One region of the Marinobacter flavimaris genome, then DNA from elsewhere that is predicted to be linked to it. Evidence: riboswitches for the same ligand, from Rfam matches in the RefSeq annotation. Region 1 holds a riboswitch; the other holds the start of a gene.
The links. A riboswitch is a leader RNA that binds a small molecule or an ion and turns the genes downstream of it on or off. The one in region 1 is predicted to bind cobalamin.
Positions count from the first base shown of each region.

Region 1 (3,415 bases):
AATAAAGCTGGCGCCCACCGACCACTGGGAGAACAGGCGATCAATATCCAGACGCACGTTTTTTTCCGCGCGGCGTGGTAAACGGGCGCCGGTATCGCGATTCTCGGTATCCGCGTAGGTTACTGCTGCCGCCAGATTCCAGTCAGCCGTCTCGATACCGGAAGAAACCTCAACGCCACGGATTCTGGCCGTCTCGACGTTTTCCATGGTGCCCTCAAAGGTCACCGGGTCCGACACGTAGGTAATCAGGTCTTTCACGTCGTTCTGATAAAGCGCAATGTCCCAGTACCACCGGTCATATCGCCCGGAGAAACCGGCTTCGACCATCTGCCCCTCTTCCGCATCGAGGTCAGGATTACCGGTGTAGAACGGCACCGTCAGGTAAAGGTCATTAAAGGTGGGTGCCCGGAACGATGTCGCATAGCTGAGGCGAAAGCGATGGGCGCGGTCCAGCTGGTGACCGAAGGCCACACCGCCAGTCTCCTCTTTGCCATAGGCCTCGTTGTCATCCAGACGCAGACTGAGCATCAGATCGGTGGCATCAAAGTTCAAACGGCCCTGACCGAAAACCGCGCTGTTGGTCCGGCTGTCTTCTGTGAAATTGCTGGTGCCATCCACTTCGTCAAGCATGACCTCCGTACCCAGAACCAGCTCATGAACACCGGCCGTCAGGGTGTTTTCCCAGCGCGCGGAGCGAGACAGGGTGTCGAACGTGCTGGGATTGGCTCCGAAGGTATCCTGTTCGTCGCGAGCTTCCGAGAACTGGATACGTGTACGCCAGTAGTCACTGGCAACCGCTTCCAGATGCAGCCCCATGGCACGAATCAGGAAATCGGTATCACCGCCTTCAAACTCGGTATTACCTTCAGACTGGAAAACCGTCAGTCCTGCGCCGCCGCCCTGGTCAAAACTGTGGCTCAGTTTGGCCAGGCCACCAGCGTTCCGGAATCCTTTGTCCTCGCCGCCAGCACGCAGGTTCGTGCCATCGGTATCCGAATAAACGCCACCGGCCAGGAACGACGAACGGCCTTCCCGGCCAGCCAGCCCGGCCGTTGCCTCACGGGTTTCATGGGAACCGCCTTTCAGCTCGCCCCAACCCTGGCGCCCGGCCTCCGGTTCCAGGGTGAACGCCTGGATGACACCACCCACCGCATCGGCACCGTAGAGGGAACTCTTCGCACCTCGCACCAGCTCAACCCGTTCCATCAATTCGGGAGGCAAAAACTGCCAGGGTGGGATACCCGCAGAGGCCGAGCGCAGGCGGATACCATCGAGAAGCAGCACGGTACCTGAGCTGCCAGCGCCACGCAGGAATACGCTGGTAGTCTTGCCGTAACTGCCGTCCGACACCACGTTGATCCCCGGCTGGGCGCGCAGCAGGTCGCGGAATTCCGCGGGCTGTTGCCGATCAATATCCTCCTTCTCGATGACCGTAACCGAAGACAGGCTCTCCCCAACGGTCTTCGGCCCCAGTGTCGCGGTAACCACGATGGGATCCAGGGCATCGGATTCAGGGGCAGACTGGGCCGAAACGGCCAGAGGCAGGGCGGCCATGGCAACGCCGGCCAGTAAAACAGGGCTTTGAATTCTGAACATGAAACTTGCTCCGCACTCCGCGCGCACCCGCACGGGAATCTGGGTTTTGTTGCGGAACAGGGAATGGGGGCAGGCGGTAGACTGGTGTCAGGAATGCGGAACCGGCATATCACCCACCCAGGTTGCCCACCGCAACATCGGGTGTTTTTCCAGGCCGGTCTCCGGGCTGGCAGGCGGAACTCTGGGTTCCCGGGCAATCACCTTCCCATGTCTTGGCGACACAGTGGCGCACAGATTGCCGTTGTCCTGCTTACCGTTGCGGGGGCAGCATCGGACTTGCACTGGCGTGACCAGGCTCACCGATTTCCCGTTTCACCCGTCGCGCTTTGCGACGGGCACCTGAAAAAAGTGTGGCAAGGCTAGCAACACCGGGGTAAGCGGTCAATGAAATCCATCAAAGGTCGACATGGTCGCAGGCCTCTGCCACTGCTATATTCCATGACTGACAATCATTTTTTCTTCGCCAAAACAGGGAGTTTTATGCAGGCCGAGCTGGTCGACATCCGCAATCACATGGCTCAATACTCGCCGTTTGACGAGATGACCGAGGAGCTGCTCGACAGGGTGGTGGGCGGTATTGAGGTAGTCTACTTCAAGGCCGGCAGCCAGATCCTGGAATTCGGCGAGCCCAGTAACTGGCTTTATTACGTGCGCAGTGGCGCGGTAGAAATCTATCGGCGTTCGGGCGAGCTGTATAACCGCATCAGCGAAGGCGAAATATTCGGCCAGTTTGGCCTCCTGATGAACCGGAAAGTGCGATTTCCGGCAAAAGCCCTGGAAGACACACTGGTCTACAAGATTCCGGGAGAAATCTTCCAGTACCTGTGGGAAAATGAGGACAACTTCGCCGATTTCGTCGAGATTGAAGACCGCAGTCGCCTGCGCTCTGCCGTTTCCCGTCGGGAAAAGTCCAACCAACTGATGACATCCAAGGTTACCCGGTTGATTGCCCGGGAGCCGGTATCAGCGCCCCACACCGTTCGCCTGCAGGAAGCGGCGCGGATCATGACCGAAAACGGCGTCTCCGCACTGCTGCTGATGGACGAGGAAGGTGAAAAGCCCCTGCTCAAGGGCATCATTACCGACCGGGACCTGCGCACCCGGGCCCTTAGCGAAGCCCTGGCCTCGGAAACTCCGATCAGCGAGATCATGTCGGAGGATCTGATCACCATCCGCTCGAACATGTTCATATTCGAGGCCATGCTCACCATGCTGCACAACAATGTGCACCATCTTCCGGTGATGGATCGGGATGAGGTTCGCGGGGTGATTGCGCTGTCTGACATCGTAAAGTACGAGAGTCAGAGCAGCCTATACCTGGTCAGCAACATCTACCATCAGCAGGATGTAAAAGGGCTGAAGAAGATCAGCCTGGATGTGCGGGACAGCTTTGTTCGCATGGTGAACGAAGATGCCAACTCCCACATGATTGGCAGTGCCATGGCCGGCATCGGGCGCAGCTTTACACAACGTCTGCTGGCGCTGGGCGAGGAGAAACTCGGCCCCCCACCCGTGCCCTACTGCTTTATGGCCCTCGGCTCCATGGCGCGGGACGAGCAGCTGGTGGTCACGGACCAGGATAGCGCCATGATCCTGGACGACAGCTTTGTGCCGGAAGAACACGACGAATACTTCCTGGCGCTGGCGAAATTTGTCAGCGATGGCCTTGCGGAGTGCGGCTATACCTACTGCACCGGCGACATCATGGCCACCAACCAGAAATGGCGGCAGCCACTGCGCGTCTGGAAGGACTACTTCACCGACTGGATTGATAATCCGAAAGCCGAGGCTCTGTTAAACAGCAATATTTTCTTTGATC
Region 1 is NZ_CP171359.1:3,845,286-3,848,700, reverse strand. It holds gene ACGK9W_RS17930 (TonB-dependent siderophore receptor) at 1-1,596, opposite strand, end outside; cobalamin riboswitch at 1,731-1,954, opposite strand; gene ACGK9W_RS17925 (putative nucleotidyltransferase substrate binding domain-containing protein) at 2,077-3,415, shown strand, end outside.

Region 2 (3,415 bases), 330 kb from region 1:
TAGGTTTATTATTTACGTCCGCCTCCCTTGGCGCGTCGGAATCCGTAAACAAGACTCTGCGCATTGCCTATGTGGAGTTTCCCCCCATTACCTATCAGGCCAGCGATGGCCGCCCTGCTGGCAGCTTTATAGAGCTTACCCGGAAGATCGCTGTGGAAGCGGGTTACGAGCCGGAATTTCTCTTCTTGCCCATCAGCCGGGTATACCTGTATCTGCGCAACGGTAGAATTGACGTTTGGCCAGGTTCGGCCAACGTTCCTGCCCTTAACGGTGAAGTTCTTGAGACCTGGGTCACTCCCCTCGCGACCCAGCTCAGTGCCTGGTATCTGGAGGGAACCGAACCACTTACACATTTTGATCAACTGCAGGGCAAGACCGTCATCACGATAGGCGGGTACACCTATGGAGGGCTCTTGTACTGGCTGGAGGCGGAAGGTTCGATTGACGTCACCCAGGCTCCAAACTATCGGGCTGCTCTGGAAATGCTCAAGCTTGGCCGAGGCCATTACCTGTTTGGGCATCGGGATCCGGTCGTGGAAACCCTGACCATGCCCAAAGACGAGAAAATCCGTGAATCGGCGATCCGTTTGAGGAATCTGACCTGGCTGTTCTCGCTGGCCAATCCCCGGGCAGCGATCCTGCGGGAAGAGTTCAATGATGCCTACATCCGTCTGGCTGAAAAGGGTGAAGTGCCGCCGATACGAAACCTTGGAGAAAGCTTTGTGATCCCCGGATTTCCCGAGCAATACCGTTAGTAGTGTTCAGGGCTCAGGAATCCGGGTTCAGAAGGATGTCCCCATACCAGGCCGTGGCCTTTTCACCGGTGTTGTCCGAATCCGACATGATGGCAATGCCCACGACCGGTGGCGGTTCCTCGCCAAACGCTTCCCGATAATCGGCCATGATATCCCGCTCCACCGTGACCCATTCGCCGACCTGTTCTGATCCGGAATTCACGGCAATCATCATGGTTTTCTCGGTGTACGGGTTGGGCACAATCTCGCCCTTCGGGAGAGTATTGGCCCAGATGTAGTTGAGGGCATTGCCCGGCAGGGACTCACCGAATAACACCTCGACGGTCTTGCGTTTGGCGCGCTCGAAAAACCCCGCCTTCTCGGGCTGGAACTCGAACGCCACATAGATTCTGGCCGGGTAATCGTCCCCGGACTTTTCCCGGGCATCCCCGTTTTCGAAGACATTCGAGACCTTCCAGCACCATTGCAGAATCAGCGAATCGGTTGGCTCCAGCCTGACCCGTGCGATCAGTCCCGACGCACCGCCGTCCGTGGTCGCCCGCACGACCTGCTGACCGTATTCGGTTGTCAGTTCATAGCGGCTGAGCTGATCTATCTTGGGGAATTCCAGGGGTTCCCAGCCATCGTTCAGGGACTGCATCTGGGAGAAGGGTGTCAATGTACTCTCTTGCGAACTGACCGGTGCAGACAGCAGCATGGAAATGAGGAGCGGGCCCCAGATTCTTTTGTATCCGACCTTCTCCATAGTGCCTCTCCTCTTGTCAGGGTGTTTCCGTTGCAGACAGATCTTTTACCGGAAAGTGCCTTGTCCTGAAAAGTGGACCTGTATATAGTGTTTCTATCCTTGGTCAAATACCAGATGTAGTGATCAGCGCGTAACCAACTCGGTCAACGTGTGATCATCTCAGCCATTCTGGTATCGGGAATCCGGTGAGACTCCGGAACTGACGCGCAGCGGTATTGGGGAACAAGCGTGGCATCAAGACACTGGCGAAAGCCGGGAAGTCGCCACACGAGGCCGAATCGAACGATTCACGCCCCTGAGTCCGAAGACCTGCCAGGGATACGGAGCTTCAAAGCTCCTGACTGCACCTTCGCGACCCAGGGTGAGCAGACCGGTTATGCCCAGCCATTCCCATGGCGAGGTGTGCCCCTGCGTACGCGATGGTGAAAGGAACTCAACGCGTATTCAGGAGAACACTGCATGTCTGCCTCAGCCCTGGCCGAACCCCGGCCAACCTCGCACACGGACACCGAATCCCTTCAGGTCATCAAGCGCAACGGCACGCTTGTGGGCTTCGACCCCTCGAAGATCAGCATCGCCGTAACCAAAGCGTTCCTCGCTGTTGAGGGCGACACCGCCGCCGGTTCCGCGCGTATCAATGACGCGGTACACCGGGTGACCGACCAGGTCATCCAGGCGATTAGCCGTCGCCTGAAGGCCGGTGGCAAGGTGCATATCGAAGACATCCAGGATCAGGTGGAACTGGCCCTGATGCGGGCCGAAGAACAGAAGGTGGCCCGCGCCTACGTCCTGTATCGGGAAGAGCATGCCCGCGAGCGCGCCCGCCATGCGCCGGTTGAGGCGCACCCCCATCTGACGGTGAAAAAGACCAGTGGCGAGATTGCTCCGCTGGATCTGGGCCTGATGAAACTGCAGGTGGAAAAGGCCGCCACAGGGCTGGAGGGCATCGACGGTGATTCCCTGGTGGACGATGCCCTGACCAACCTCTACGACGGCATCGCCGAGGAAGACGTGCTGTCGGCCCTGATCATGACGGCCCGCAGCCGGATTGAGCGGGAGCCGGACTACAGCGCGGTCACCGCTCGTCTACTGCTGGAACAGCTGCGTCTGGAGAATGCCGCCGCGTTGGGCCTGCCCATCAGTCTGCCATTGGCTGAGATTTATCCACAGGCACTGAGCGCCTTTGTCGAAGCGGGAATCCGGTACGAATTGCTGGATGACGCTCTGGCCGCCTTTGATCTGGAGCGCCTGGGTGCCGCCCTTCAGCCGGAACGGGATCTGCAGTTCGGCTTCCTGGGTCTGCAAACCCTGTACGACCGTTACTTCCTGCACTGGAACAAGGCCCGCCTGGAATTGCCCCAGGTATTTTTCATGCGCGTTGCCATGGGCCTGGCCCTGCGCGAAGATGACCCGAATGCCCGGGCCATCGAGTTCTACAATCTGCTGTCGTCGTTTGACTACATGGCGTCCACACCCACGCTGTTCAACAGCGGTACCCGCCATTCTCAGCTGTCCTCCTGTTACCTGACGACGGTGGGCGACGATCTTGAAGACATCTACGGCGCCATCCGTGATAACGCCATGCTGTCGAAATGGGCTGGCGGTCTGGGTAACGACTGGACGCCAGTCCGTGCGCTGGGCTCCCACATCAAAGGAACCAACGGCCAGAGCCAGGGCGTGGTGCCCTTCCTGAAAGTAGTCAACGACACCGCCGTGGCGGTCAACCAGGGCGGCAAACGTAAAGGTGCGGTGTGCGCCTACCTGGAAAGCTGGCACCTGGACATCGAGGAGTTCCTGGAACTGCGCAAGAATACCGGCGACGAACGCCGCCGAACCCACGACATGAATACGGCCAACTGGGTGCCCGATCTGCTGATCGAGCGCATGCGCGAAGACCGTGACTGGACCCTGTTCT
Region 2 is NZ_CP171359.1:3,511,383-3,514,797, reverse strand. It holds gene ACGK9W_RS16480 (ABC transporter substrate-binding protein) at 1-755, shown strand, start outside; gene ACGK9W_RS16475 (DUF3047 domain-containing protein) at 769-1,500, opposite strand; cobalamin riboswitch at 1,624-1,832, shown strand; gene ACGK9W_RS16470 (ribonucleoside-diphosphate reductase subunit alpha) at 1,960-3,415, shown strand, end outside.
Region 2: linked by a shared signal. The riboswitch ahead of ACGK9W_RS16470 (ribonucleoside-diphosphate reductase subunit alpha) and the one ahead of ACGK9W_RS17930 (TonB-dependent siderophore receptor) in region 1 are both predicted to bind cobalamin.